One region of the Lysinibacillus sp. Ag94 genome, then DNA from elsewhere that is predicted to be linked to it. Evidence: riboswitches for the same ligand, from Rfam matches in the RefSeq annotation. Region 1 holds a riboswitch; each other region holds the start of a gene.
The links. Region 1 has a riboswitch for S-adenosylmethionine ahead of MY533_RS12470 (Na+/H+ antiporter NhaC family protein). Riboswitches for the same ligand answer to the same signal wherever they lie in the genome.
Positions count from the first base shown of each region.

Region 1 (3,685 bases):
TGAACTTTACAGTGTGCTTTTGAAGGCACCAGCTCTATTGTAATAATTATTTTTGTATTATTGTGTTTTCCATCGACGGAGATTTCAATTGAACGATGTAATCGTATTTGAAACTATAATTTTGCTATGATATAGGGACTTTACCTACGAAGTATTTTGGAACGTAAAACGGTGATTTTTTTGATTCAATATAACTGGTAGAAATATATCTAAAATGGTGTGCACATGATACACTTTTCAATATAGATATTTTAGTAAGGAGTCTTTACTGTGAAATCATTTTTAGCTGTTGGAATTGGCGGATTTTTAGGTGCCATCTGTCGATATAGCCTTGGCCAAGCACTTTCAAATAACGGTGGTTTTCCATTTGCGACACTTTGTATGAACTTAATTGGCTGCTTTTGTTTAGCGTGGCTATTTACTATGTTTACAAAGCGAACGCCTGTTATTATAGGAATTGGTACTGGCTTTTTTGGTGCCTTTACAACCTTTTCGACATTTTCTTTAGAAACACTATTCCTTTTGCAGGATAGTAAATGGCTACAAGCCGTTCTTTATATGTTAGTAAGTGTTTTTGGCGGTTTAGCTTGTGCATGGCTAGGATTTAAACTAGCAAAGGGGCGCATCGTATGATAATTATTGGTATCGGTGGATTTTTAGGTGCACTAACACGATTTTATCTAGGAAAATTGATTGTCCATACATACCCATGGGCAACATTTTTTATTAATATAACAGGGTCTTTTGCGCTTGGCTTTTTATTTGCGCTACATTTAAGTGATTGGATTTGGCATTTTATAGGGATTGGTTTTTTAGGAGCCTATACGACTTTTTCGACATTCGGTTTTGAATGTTTGACGCTCTTGGAGCAGCAAAAATGGAGACAAGCGATTGTTTATATAAGCACTACAGTTATATTCGGCTTATTTTTCGCTGCACTTGGCTTTTACCTTGTATAGCCGCATTTTAAAAAACTAGAGGTGATTTTTTGACACAGCCATCCATTGAACAATTACAAGCGCTTGAAGCTGACATTGAACAAACACTATATAGTTTAATCGATCTAGAACTAGAAGAAAACTCTCTAGAAATGAATACACGCTTTGCACAATTACTTGCAAAGGTACAGGCGGTACAATTAATTGATTATAAGCTTGACGTCCTCGTTGATCCTCAAGCATTTGCAACAGAAACATGTACTCTACTACAAAGTTTAATAGAGGCCAAGGCTAGACCACAAAAAAGACAACGACTTCTAACACATCGTATGATTTTAAAAATATGGCTACGTAAAAATCAACGCTTTATGACGGAATTTTTACCACAAATGTTTTAGACGCCCTTTGCTGTCCAAGGGGCGCCTCCTTTTAAAGTTGCAATTGCTGCAACACTTCTTTTATTCCCTACAACTGTTAAATTGAGGTACTCTACGCACATTATGGAAATTTACCTCAAAAACTTTTCAGAATATAGCTTTGAAATAAAAATTAAATAAAAATATGTTGCAAATATTGAATTTTTATTTTAATATTTATTATTGTGAAAAAAATAATATTTTGCTTCTTATCAAGAGAGATGGAGGGACTGGCCCGATGAAATCTCGGCAGCGGAACTTATGATTTTAAGTTACTGTGCCAAATCCAGCAGGCAAAGGCTTGATAGATAAGAGGAGTGTTTTATAGATATAAGGCCTCTTCTTGTTGGACAAGAAGAGGCCTTTTTTCGTAAAAAGAATGGACAAAAGACGTGTCCAATTTTATTTTTGGAGGTAGACATGAAGAAAGAGAATCCATGGGCGCTAATCCCATTTGTTGTGTTTTTGATTTTATTTATTGGCTCAGGGGTTATTACAGGTGATTTTTACGCCTTTCCTGTCATTGTAGCCATTTCCATTTCAGGCGCTGTCGCTTTAGCGATGAATCGAAAAGAATCGTTTGCGCAAAAGGTTGATATTTTTTGCAAAGGCGCAGGAAATTTAAATGTCATGCTAATGGTTGTTATTTTTCTTTTGGCTGGGGCCTTTTCAGCGGTAGCAAAAGGCATGGGGGCAGTGGATTCCACTGTAAACTTTGCTTTATCGGTCGTTCCGCCAAATCTACTTGTCGTAGGCTTATTCATCATTGCCTGCTTTATCTCCCTATCAATGGGGACATCAGTGGGAACGATCGTTGCGCTAGCGCCCATTGGAGTTGGCATAAGCGAGCATATCGAACTTTCTATGGCTTTAGTAATGGCAGCAATTGTTGGCGGTTCGATGTTTGGCGATAATTTATCTTTTATTTCAGATACAACCATTACTGCCGTTCGTTCACAAGGTGCACAAATGAGGGATAAATTTAAGGTGAATTTTTGGATTGTCTTGCCGGCAGCTATTGTAACGAGTCTTATTTTAGGGTTCATTACAATGGGTGAAACTGCGCAAGTGGAGCATTTAAGCTATAATTGGGTAAAAATTGTTCCCTATATTTTGGTCATTATTTTAGCGTTAGCTGGAATGAATGTTTTCCTTGTTCTAGCATCTGGAATTGTTCTCGCCGGGGCTGTTGGCTTAGCGGATGGCAGCTATCATTTAATGAGCCTTTTTCAAAAGATCGGTGAAGGAATGGCAGGCATGTATGAAATGGCATTCCTTGCGATATTAATAGCTGGAATGGTGGAAGTTATAAAGTATAACGGAGGGATTGACTTTCTACTTCACCTTGCAACAAAAAGGATTAAATCGAAAAAAGGTGCTGAATTTGGTATTGCAGGTCTAGTAGGCCTAACTAATTTATCGACGGCCAATAATACGATTGCTATTTTAATTGCTGGTCCGCTTGCAAAAAATATTGCTGAACAGTATGAAATTGAGCCAAGAAAGTCCGCAAGTATATTAGATATTTTCTCCTGTACGATTCAAGGACTTCTACCATACGGAGCCCAATTCCTGGCAGCCGCAAGTGTAGCCGGAATTTCACCAGTGAGCATGTTGCAATACTCATTCTATCCAGTCCTTATAGGAATTTGCGGAACCATCGCTATCCTCATCGGATACCCGAAAGGAAAGAAAGCCTGAGCTCCATACTTAAAAAACATTGATTTACCACTAAATTACTCCAATTGTTTTGCAAGAAATAATCAAAACAATTGGATTTTTTATTTTGATAAAGATACTAGTTAAAAATTACAAATTATACTTTCTCATTAGTTATTTCGTAACGTCTATATTTGACCATAAATCCAATTCCAAGAATAGGTCCAATCGCTAATATTGTAAAGACCCACTCCCAACCAATAATCCCCTGTATAATCGGGATTAGGTTTATTGAAAATATAGTAAGTAAGAAACCAATACACATTTGAAAAGTAAGGGCTGTACCTACATAATCAACCTCGGCTATTTCTGAAACTACAGCTGAAAACTGGGCGGAATCAGCTATGATAGACATCCCCCAAATCATGGCGATTATTAACGTTAACCAAATATATTGCCCAAATGTAAAACCTATTACTAGCGAACAGATAGCACTAATAAACATAGCAATAATCGTTAAATTAGCTCTTCCGATTTTATCCGAGATTAGTCCCCCTATTACACAACCAATCCCTCCAGCAATTCCTATTGAAATAAAGGAGGATAATGCAATAAACCAATGAGGAATTTCTGGTGAATAAGTTAAGAAACTAGCTGTTAAAAAAGCTGGAA
Region 1 covers NZ_CP096780.1:2,701,179-2,704,863, forward strand. Annotated here, with positions in the region: gene crcB (fluoride efflux transporter CrcB) at 271-633, shown strand; gene crcB (fluoride efflux transporter CrcB) at 630-959, shown strand; gene MY533_RS12465 (hypothetical protein) at 989-1,336, shown strand; SAM riboswitch class I at 1,561-1,669, shown strand; gene MY533_RS12470 (Na+/H+ antiporter NhaC family protein) at 1,775-3,055, shown strand; gene MY533_RS12475 (MFS transporter) at 3,171-3,685, opposite strand, start outside.

Region 2 (3,685 bases), 230 kb from region 1:
AAAAAGAGATGGTTGATGTTAAAGAACCCATGGTGCCGGCAAGTTTATTAGTGGCTACTGCAGCTGCTGGATTTAAACCAGCAAACATAAGGGCAGGTAACGCAATTAAGCCTCCACCCCCAACGACTGCATCCACAAAGGCGGCTAAAAATCCAAAAGATATTAATAATATGACTACATTTACATCTACTTCAAATAGCATGTTTACACCTCTTTCGATAGTTACTACCGAAATAGTAACTAAATTTCACTTTGCTGTAAAGAATTATTTTTTATTGGCTTATCTTTATAGCCTTAACTTATAATAAAGGAAATGGAGGGATCGAATGGTTGAATTAATCGCGCAATTAAAAGAACTAGGATTCACAGAATATGAAGCGAAGGCCTATATTGCACTCGTACAAAATAGTCATGTTAGTGCCTATCAAGTAAGTAAAAACTCCGGTATCCCTCGTGCAAGAATATACGACATACTTGATGTACTTGTTGAAAAAGGGTTAGTACTAAAAGAAGAAACGGCAGATCAAACGATATACTCTTCCATTCCTGTCGCTGTGTTTTTACAGCAAATTCAGCAACGTTGGCAATCGAATTTCACATCGATTAGTGATCAATTAGAAAAATTAGAAGTAAAAGAGCAGGAAGCGGAGCATAAAGTTGTCACGATAAAAGGAAAAGAGGCAATCGTTAATTATTGTCAGTCATTATTAAAAAAAGCGGAGAAAAAAGTTATATTATCGATGTGGGAAGATATGTATGGGGAATTACGAGAAGCTATACAAGAGGTCGCACAGCATATTCCGATTCATGGTATTACATTGAATGTGGATGAAAATGTTTCACCCTTAGACCAGCATCGAACTACACAATATACGAGAAAAACTTCTACGCCACATTGGTTTATTTTGTCTGTAGATGGTCAAGATATGATTTATGGTCACTCTCCAGCACATCATGAAACCGCTTTTATTACCAATGATCCTGTTCATATTTATTTATTAGAGGATTATATCTGGCATGACGTGCTTATTAATCGCCTTTTAAAGCGCGATGATACGGAGCTTGAGGAATGGATTACGAAAGAACGTAAAGCATTTTTTTTAGAATGAAAATATTGAAAAAGAATCTGCAAGCCTCCATGTACATTTCATAAGGCGAGCAGATTCTTTTTTTCGTTAATTATTAATAAAATACTTTATCGACATTGTATTTAGCGCGGAATGAATTGATCGCGTACGTTTCATAAATTTCACGTTCCATTGGATCTTCCACTTCATACACTTCAATTTTGAAAACTTCATCACGATGATTTTTCATCGGTGACACATTGTCCTCAAAATGCTTTTTAATACGTTGACGAATTTTACGTGCTTTACCTACAAATAAAAGTTCGTTCTCTTCATTGTAGAATAAGAAAATACCACCCTTTTCACGAGTGATTTTATGGAAGTCGATAAAACCATGGTATGGTGTGATTGGTACATCTCCTGGCTTTAAATCTTGTTCGCGTTGGCGAATTACTACATCTGGTTTTGGAAAATCAATTTTAATCAAACTATTCACGTTCCTCTCTGTTACTAAAGGTATATGTTAACATAAGTACAACATGTTTACCATCAAATAATGAATGTAAACATTCAAGTTTAGTGTTAAACAAATGACATCATGACATGCATGATTAATAACAAAATATTCTATGTATTATTGATATTCTTAATTGTTCATGTTACAATTCTTTTTAATTAAATAATCTTATCAAGAGAAGTTGAGGGATTTGGCCCGATGACGCTTCAGCAACCTCTAACGAAAGTTAGAAAGGTGCTAATTCCAGCAAAGGATTTGTCCTTTGAGAGATAAGAGTGAACGTGGAAAAATCCTTCTCATTCTATCTCATATGGAATGAGGGGGATTTTTTAATTTCATCGTTTGATATTTGACTTTGCGCAGGGCCCGTGCATTGAATGTAACAAAAGAAATAAAAGAGAGGGGAATGCAAGATGCCAATTAATATTCCGAAAAACTTACCAGCTGGAGAACATTTACGTGAGGAAAAAATCTTCGTAATGGAAGAGGACAGAGCGAAGACGCAACAAATCCGTCCGTTAAATATATTAATTTTGAACTTAATGCCAGAAAAGGAAAAAACAGAGCTTCAATTACTTCGATTATTGGGGAATACACCGTTACAAGTAAATATTACATTTTTAAATACAGCTACGCATGAATCGAAAAATGTCAGTAAATCACATTTACAGTTATTTTACACGACCTTCAATCAAATCCGTCATCGCCGTTATGATGGTATGATTATTACAGGTGCACCAGTAGAAAAAATGGAATTTGAAGAAGTGAACTACTGGCAGGAAATTTCAGAAATTATGGATTGGTCTAAGACAAACGTAACATCGATTTTACATATATGTTGGGGTGCACAGGCGGCGTTATACCATCATTACGGTATCGGTAAAATAGGACTTCCTGCTAAATGCTCAGGTGTATATTCTCATGTCATTACGGATTTAACAGTGGATTTAGTACGAGGCTTTAGTGATTCATTTACGGCACCACATTCACGATATACATCTGTATCAATTGAAGAAGTACTTAGCCATCCTGATTTACGCTTACTCTCTTATTCTGAAGATGCTGGTGTTTTTATTGTGCAATCTAAAGATAATAAAAACATTATGATTACGGGCCATCTTGAATATGATGCAACGACTTTAGCTGATGAGTATAGTCGAGATGTTGCGAAAGGATTAGATATTGAGGTACCAGTGAATTACTTCCCACATGATAATCCCGCAAATGAACCGATTAATACGTGGCGTGCCCATACACATTTATTATTCTCCAATTGGTTGAACTACTATGTTTACCAAGAAACACCATACGAATGGGATTTCGTCGATCAAATTGAATATCATATTTAATGCCATTTAATAGCAATTAAAAATGATGACCTTGATTGGAGAGGGTCATCATTTTTTATGCCTTTATACTGTAAATTTAATTTTTATCACTGTTTGGGGTATTGCCAGTATCGCTATCATTCTGTGTAGTATTGCTTGAAGCGTTCTCACTTTTGCTCGGTGAAGGATTTTCACTATATCTACTACTATCACTTTGAGTAGAGTTATTACTACTACTTTCATCGTGTGAAGTATTTCCTCCATTGTTGCTACTACCACTTTGAGTAGAATTATTGTTATTACTATTACTTTCATTTTGAGAAGCATTACCGCTATTATTGCTACTATCACTCTGAGTAGAATTATCGTTATTACTATTACTTTCATTTTGTGTAGCATTACCGGCATTGTTACTACTACTATTTTGAGTAGAATTATCATTATTATTGCTACCTGCACTTTGAGTAGCATTACCGTTAATTTTGCGGATTTTCGCGATAAGTAATAAAACTAATGGTAAGAAGATTGCGAAAATAGAAGAAAAAATAGGCCACGTTTCTCTATTGTAAATTTCTGAATGAATGATACTAGGATGAATAATTTGTGAAAGTCCAAGGATAATCATTCCGAATGGGAAAATGAGCGGTCGATGATTTTTAATTTTACATATTTGTGCGATGCCGATGACCCCAGCGTAAAAAAACATAAAAGTTTTAATATAAATTGATATTAACCACATGGCTGCCATAATCACTTCAATACGTTGTAAAAAA
Region 2 covers NZ_CP096780.1:2,467,590-2,471,274, reverse strand. Annotated here, with positions in the region: gene MY533_RS11390 (TSUP family transporter) at 1-202, opposite strand, end outside; gene MY533_RS11385 (TrmB family transcriptional regulator) at 327-1,109, shown strand; gene MY533_RS11380 (nucleotide excision repair endonuclease) at 1,183-1,554, opposite strand; SAM riboswitch class I at 1,750-1,860, shown strand; gene metA (homoserine O-acetyltransferase MetA) at 1,998-2,933, shown strand; gene MY533_RS11370 (GerAB/ArcD/ProY family transporter) at 3,010-3,685, opposite strand, start outside.
Region 2: it holds a riboswitch for S-adenosylmethionine, as region 1 does, so the genes downstream of both, metA (homoserine O-acetyltransferase MetA) here and MY533_RS12470 (Na+/H+ antiporter NhaC family protein) in region 1, are expected to answer to the same signal.

Region 3 (3,685 bases), 1.1 Mb from region 1:
AGAATCTGTTAAAACAGTTTCTGAATTATACGCACCAATCTCAGGTACAGTAGTTGAAGTAAATGCAGATTTAGAAGATAGCCCAGAATTCGTTAATGAATCACCATATGAAAAAGCATGGATGATCGTTGTAGAGCCTGCTGATGCTTCAGAAATTGACAAGCTTATGACAGCTGAGCAATACGAAGAAATGATTGCAGAATAAGACAAGCCTTTAGCTTCTTATAGCAGGTGCCTAAACATTAGCAACAAGAAGTTACAGCCTCCGGCGGATGTCACGGAATCGGAAAGGTGTGCTTAAAGGATGTTAGCCTAAGATCATCGCATGCATGCGATTATGGTTAACTGACCTGCATCGGTAAAAATACCACGTCCTTGTGGTTTTACCGAAATGAACGACATCGCGTCGGCCATCGTGTAGGCCTAAGCGCAAAGTCGATTTCGGACGCAATTATGCCGAGGCATAATTAATTAGAAAAACGTCGGAAACTACCGACGTTTTTTTATTATCCTCATGCATTCTCCCACTATTGTTGGTGAAGTAAATGCAAGTATATTTCTTTATTAATAGGTATCTAACTGTATCAACGATAAGGTTTATTGATATAATGAATTATAAGGGCTATGTCTAAATGGGGGTGGCGTGATGTTCGAGGGAAAATGCTTAATTGTAGAAGGCCGATCGGATAAACTTCAAATCGAACCTATTTTAAATGAAGACGTAAAAATACTTTGTACAAATGGTACAATTGGTGTGCATCAATTAGAAGAGCTACTCGATCCATATGAGGGTTGTGAGCTTTATACATTTTTTGATGCAGATACATCAGGTAATAAGCTACGGGCATTAATGGACAGACATTATCCAGAGGCTGAGCATTTACGAACGATGCCAACATATAAGGAAGTTGAGACAACTCCGAGGAAAGTGTTAGCGGCTATATTGCTTCGTGCACATTTCTCAATCCATAATGAGTATATTTTGTAAGGTTGCGTGAAAAAGATGGAAGAATGGTCAACAGAGCAGTGGAACGCGGCTATCCAGTCCGGTGAAAAAGCTGCCTTTTATTTATATACGCCAATGTGTGGAACGTGCGCAGTTGCATCGAAAATGATGATGGTAGTTGAACAATTGTTGCCACAACTACAGATTGGTAAAGCGAATATAAATTTTATAGAGCAAATAGCTTATGATAATAAAATCGAAAGTGTACCATGTTTACTCGTATATGAAGGCGGAGAAATGACAGCAAAGGTTTATGCCTTTCAATCTGTACCGTATTTATACGAATTGTTAAAAAATTAATTGACGGAATATTAATCGCGTGGTAAAGTAACAAATATATTAAAAAAACAATAAATATATCGAACTCTTATAAAGAGCGGCGGAGGGAAGTGCCCTATGAAGCCCGGCAACCATCACAAACGTGAAAAGGTGCCAAATCACCCAAAGATTTATCTTTGAAAGATGAGAGAACGGTTTAGCGTATAAGTTACGTGACCCCTTCTACTTGTCTATAAGTGAAGGGGTTTTTTTAATAGAGGAACTCAGTTCTAAGAATGTCATGTCCTGTGGCGATCAAGCGAAGCGACAGCAACACGGTTTTTATCTGTGCGAAAGCGAAGCGACAGCAACACGGTTTTTATCTGTGCGAAAGCGAAGCGACAGCAACAACAAAAAAACGACTGAGTGACCTTAACGAGGCATAATTGATATGAGAAAAGGAGAATTCGCTATGATTAATCTTCAAAATATTACGAAGAAATACAAAACTACGAATGGCGAATTAACAGCAGTTAAAGACGTCAACCTTTCTATTAAAAAAGGTGAAATTTTCGGCATTATCGGCTATAGTGGCGCTGGTAAAAGTACAATGATTCGCTTGTTAAATGGGTTAGAAAAGCCTACATCTGGTACGGTGACGGTTAACAATCAAGAGTTTTCATCCATAAAGGGGCAAAAGCTTAGGGATGCTAGACAAAAGGTAAGTATGATTTTCCAGCATTTCAATTTACTTTGGTCTAGAACTGTTGCAGAAAACATCGCTTTCCCACTCGAAATCGCAGGTGTGCCAAAGGCAAAACGTGAAGCACGTGTGAAAGAATTGATTACACTAGTTGGCTTGGATGGGCGCGAAAAAGCATATCCATCACAACTATCGGGGGGACAAAAACAACGGGTAGGTATCGCTCGTGCACTTGCTAATAATCCAGAGGTATTGTTATGTGATGAGGCAACATCCGCACTCGATCCAGAGACGACAGATGCTATTCTTGATCTACTTGTCGATATTAACGAACGATTAGGTTTAACGATTGTCTTAATCACACATGAGATGCACGTTATTCGTAAGATTTGTCATCGTGTAGCGGTTATGGAAGCTGGAGAAATTGTAGAACGTGGCGAAGTATTACAAGTATTCCAAGCTCCACAAGCTGCCATTACGAAAAAATTCGTTTCTCAAATTACAGATACGAAGGAAACACAGGAAACTGTGGCACAAATTAAAGCAAATTATCCTAATGGACAACTTGTTAAGCTAATCTTTGTAGGAGAAAAAACAGAGCAGCCTGTCATTTCACATCTTGTGAAACAGTTTGATGTAGAAGTAAGTATTGTACATGGTAATATTTCGCAAACGAAAAATGGAGCGTACGGTACACTTATTGTGCAAATTGATGGCTTAGGTGCCAATGTTGCTGCTGCACTTAGCTACTTAAATACAGTCGAAGTACAAACGGAGGTGATTGCAAATGCTAACTAGTCTTTTTCCGAATGTCGACTGGGAAAAAATGTGGGACGCTACGTATGAAACATTGTACATGACAACAATTTCTACGGTTATCACATTTATACTTGGATTAGTAATTGGAATCTTATTATTTTTATCAAGTCCCAACCAACTATGGGCCAATAAAATTGTGAATTTTTTAACAGGATCAATCGTTAATATTTTCCGTTCGATCCCATTTATCGTCTTGATTATTTTATTAATTCCATTTACGAAATTTTTACTCGGCACAATTCGTGGCGCAGATGCGGCTTTACCAGCATTAATTATTGGGGCTGCACCATTTTATGCTCGTATGGTATTAATTGCTTTACGCGAAATTGATAAAGGTGTTATTGAAGCGGCTCGTTCAATGGGTGCCAAAACGTCAACGATTATTTGGAAAGTATTAATTCCCGAATCGTTACCAGCGCTTATGTCTGGTCTTACTGTAACGGCTGTAGCGCTTGTTGGTTATACTGCGATGGCCGGTATTATCGGTGCAGGTGGTCTAGGAAACTTAGCATTCTTAGATGGCTTCCAACGTAATCGCTCAGATGTAACTTTAATGGCGACTATATTAATCTTAATAGTAGTATTTGTTATTCAATGGATTGGCGACTTCATTACAGCGAAAACAGATAAACGCTAAAAAGAGCATCACACTACTAACATTTGGTTATCTCGGTTTTATACCGCTAACATATTTAATATAAGTAAAAAGGGAGAGTAATAAAATGAAGAAGTTATTAACAGGTTTATTTTTATCTGTATTAGTACTAGCTCTAGCCGCTTGTGGGGCTGGTAAAAAAGAAGAAACAGGCTCAAGCTCATCATCTAGTGATAGTAAAGAAAATGTAACATTAACAGTAGGTGCTTCGAATACACCACATGCTATTATTTTGGAAAAAGCA
Region 3 covers NZ_CP096780.1:3,847,469-3,851,153, reverse strand. Annotated here, with positions in the region: gene gcvH (glycine cleavage system protein GcvH) at 1-205, shown strand, start outside; gene MY533_RS18050 (toprim domain-containing protein) at 647-988, shown strand; gene MY533_RS18045 (thioredoxin family protein) at 1,004-1,306, shown strand; SAM riboswitch class I at 1,371-1,475, shown strand; gene MY533_RS18040 (methionine ABC transporter ATP-binding protein) at 1,737-2,765, shown strand; gene MY533_RS18035 (methionine ABC transporter permease) at 2,755-3,423, shown strand; gene MY533_RS18030 (MetQ/NlpA family ABC transporter substrate-binding protein) at 3,509-3,685, shown strand, end outside.
Region 3: it holds a riboswitch for S-adenosylmethionine, as region 1 does, so the genes downstream of both, MY533_RS18040 (methionine ABC transporter ATP-binding protein) here and MY533_RS12470 (Na+/H+ antiporter NhaC family protein) in region 1, are expected to answer to the same signal.

Region 4 (3,685 bases), 2.3 Mb from region 1:
CCGTTTTCTGTAAAATACTTAAGTGCTTTTTCTACGATATGTGCTTCACCGTGTAGATGCACGACAATATTACCGACAATGCCATTTTTTAATTCTATGATATTGGCTGATAAAATATTTGGTTGCACATCATAAACTTTACTCACTTCTGCTAGTAATGGTTTACCCGTACTTTCTCCAAGGAATGTTAAACGAATAACACTTCCCGAAACATTTAATTGTTTGATAAGAGAAGGGGATAAATTACGTTGAGAAATGGTATTTAAAAATTTCCGTGTTGTTGGATGCTGGGGCTTCGAAAATAGTTCTATAGCAGAGCTATATTCCACAACCGCCCCTGATTCAAGAACAGAAACGGCATCGCAAATTTTTTGAATAACATTCATTTCATGTGTAATAAGTAAAATAGTGATACCTAGCTCACGATTAATTTTCAGGAGAAGCTCAAGAATGGCGTCTGTTGTTTCGGGGTCGAGTGCACTTGTCGCTTCATCACTAAGCAAAATCTCAGGCTCCTGGGCAAGGGCACGTGCAATAGCGACACGTTGCTTTTGACCACCTGAAAGCTGGCTAGGATAGCTATCTAATTTCTCCGTTAGACCAACAATTTCTGCATATTTTGCAACGCGTTTTTTTACTTCAGAGTCGTTATAGCCAAGAAGCTTTAATGGTATCGAGATATTGTTGTAAACAGTCGCTGTTTTTAAAAGGTTAAAATGCTGGAAGATCATCCCGATTTTTTGCCGAGTTTTGCGAAGGTCGTTTAGAGAAAGGGAAGTAATATCTACATGATCGATGAATACTTTTCCTGTTGTTGGACGTTCTAATAAATTCACACAGCGAATAAGGGTACTCTTTCCTGCACCACTGTAGCCAATAACCCCATGGATTTCACCTTTTTTAACATGCAGGTTAATACCATCTACTGCTTTGACGATACCATTTTTAGTTTTAAATTCTTTTGTTATATTTTCTAGTTGAATCATAAGGTGATATCTCCTTTCTAAGTCCTTCGATAAAGCAAGAATCTGCTAGCTTTCCTGTAGGAGTCTCGCAGATTCTTGAAATACTTAATCGTCACTTACCAGCTTGGAATTATGGAGCCTTGGAATTTTTCTTCAATAAATTTGCGTACCTCATCAGATTGATAAGCTTCAACAAATTTTTTGATCGTTGGGTCATCTTCGTTTTCAGCACGCACCACAATGTAGTTCACATATGGAGAGTCCGTAGATTCTAAAAGAATGGAGTCTTTTTTAGGATTAAGGCCAGCATCAAGAGCGAAGTTTGTATTAATGGCAGCTACATCTACTTCACTAAGCTGTTTAGGAATTTGTGCAGCCTCTAATTCAATGAATTTCAAATTCTTTTTGTTTTCTTCCACATCGCGAATAGATGCTGTTAAGTCTGCACCGTCTTTTAATTTAATGATGCCAGCCTCTTGAAGGACAAATAGAGCACGAGCCCCGTTCGTTGGATCATTCGGTAATCCGAATGTAGCACCATCTGGAACTTCATCCAATGATTTATATTTCTCGGAGTATATGCCCATAGGAGTTAAAATTGTTTTTCCTACTGGCACTAAATCTGTTTTGTGATCTTTGTTAAATGCATCGAGGAAAGGCTCGTGTTGATAGCTGTTTACATCAAGATCACCCTCGGCTAACGATGTATTTGGTAAAACATAATCAGAAAACGTTTTTAGTTCTACCTCTAAGCCATTTTCTTTGGCAACTTTTGCTGCAGCCTCTGCAATTTGTTCGTGTGGACCAGAAGTTACACCTACTACAATCTTATTTTCATTAATAGTCTTACTTTGACTATCCTTACTATTTTCTTTAGTACCACAGCCCACTAATGCTGCTACTAATGTAAGACTTGCTAAACCTAATAAAATCTTGTTTTTCTTTTTCATGAAACATACCTCCAAAGTTGTTTTATCGGTAATAAAAATAAAAAAACTCTCTTAAAAATTAAGAGAGGCTCATGAAAAATTGTCCTCTCTTATCTTTCAAACAATGATTGTTTGCTGGAATTAGCACCTTCCTTAAAAAAGGAGGTTGCCGAGCTTCATAGGGCCAGTCCCTCAGCTACTCTTGATAAGAGATTTATAATATTTTTTTGTAAATCCGATAGAACTAATATAAATTATAGGATATAGTAAGTCAATTGAATTTTTAAAATTTTTCATTTTATTTTAATGTTTAGTCGCGAAAGAAGAGAGAAAAAACTGTCCCTATAGCAAGTTTGAGCTAATGGAACAGTTTTTGATTGAAATGTTCACAGGTTAAATAAGTTTAATTTTTCAATTCTGCTGATCGCTTCACGTAAGCGGTCTTCGCTAACAAGTAAACCAACTCGTACAAAGCCTTCACCATATTGACCGAAGCCATTGCCTGCAGCTACTGCTATATCAGCTTTGTCGAGCAATATATCGGCAAATTGTTCACTCGTAAAACCTAGTGGAACAGGGAGCCATGCAAAAAAAGAGCCTCTTGGTGCTGTAACTTGCCAACCAATTCGCTGAGCTTCTTCAATCAGGACGTTTCGTCGACGCTCATAGGTCGCTCTTAGCTTATCCGCGCAACTTTGGGAAGCAGTAAGCGCAACTGCTGCGGCTTGTTGTACGGCAGGAAATTGACTACAAAATAGATGATCTTGCATAAGGTTAATAGCTGCGATAATGTCGGGGTTACCAACCGCGAAACCAATGCGCCAGCCTGCCATATTATACGTTTTGGATAATGTATACATTTCGATACCGACATCTTTAGCACCATCAGCTTGCAGGAAGCTGACAGGTTTATGGCCGTCAAATCCAATCGCTCCGTAGGCAAAATCATGTGCGACGATAATATTATGCTTTTTTGCAAAGCGTACTGTTTCCTCGAAAAATTCCAATGTTGCAGTACCGCCAGTTGGATTATTCGGGTAATTCAAGTACAGCAACTTCGCCTTTTCCTTTACTTCATCGGCTAAAGCAGTATAATCTGGCAGGAAATCATTTTCTGCGAAAAGAGGCATAACTTCAAAATTAACATCACCTAATACGACACCAGATAAGTAATCTGGATATCCAGGGTCAGGTAATAGCATAGTGTCACCGGGGTTTAAAACAGCTAACGGTAGCTCAACAAGACCAATTTTCGTACCTCCGAGAATAGCAACCTCTGTATCAGGGTCAATGTCCACATTGTATTCACGTTTGTAGAAGCTTGCTGCTGCTTGGCGTAATTCTGCTATGCCACGAAATGGAGAGTATTGATGATTTTGAGGATTTTCTGCCGCCTCCTGTAATGCTTTAATAATGTGTAAAGGGGTGGGTTGATCTGGATTACCTTGACCAAGATTGATAACATCACGTCCTTCAGCAAGAGCAGCGTTTACTTTTTGTACAAGTGCTGCAAAAAATTGAGTTGGGAGTTGCTGTAGTTTTTTTGAGAATTCCATGCACGTCCACCTTTTTCAGAATATAATAATTATTGAAGATATGATGCACATAATATTACTTTTTTTAGTAATTGTCTAGAGTATTTTCAGTTAACGAAAAATCAAAAGTGACGCAAATGAGGTGGGAAAATTGCACAAAGTCTCGTATTTTATCGTCAATGCTTTTACTACAGAGCTTTACAAGGGAAATCCCGCAGCAGTATGTTTACTTGATTCAACGATACCTGAGTCGACC
Region 4 covers NZ_CP096780.1:332,172-335,856, forward strand. Annotated here, with positions in the region: gene MY533_RS01505 (methionine ABC transporter ATP-binding protein) at 1-986, opposite strand, end outside; gene MY533_RS01510 (MetQ/NlpA family ABC transporter substrate-binding protein) at 1,082-1,915, opposite strand; SAM riboswitch class I at 2,002-2,106, opposite strand; gene MY533_RS01515 (pyridoxal phosphate-dependent aminotransferase) at 2,281-3,450, opposite strand; gene MY533_RS01520 (PhzF family phenazine biosynthesis protein) at 3,581-3,685, shown strand, end outside.
Region 4: it holds a riboswitch for S-adenosylmethionine, as region 1 does, so the genes downstream of both, MY533_RS01510 (MetQ/NlpA family ABC transporter substrate-binding protein) here and MY533_RS12470 (Na+/H+ antiporter NhaC family protein) in region 1, are expected to answer to the same signal.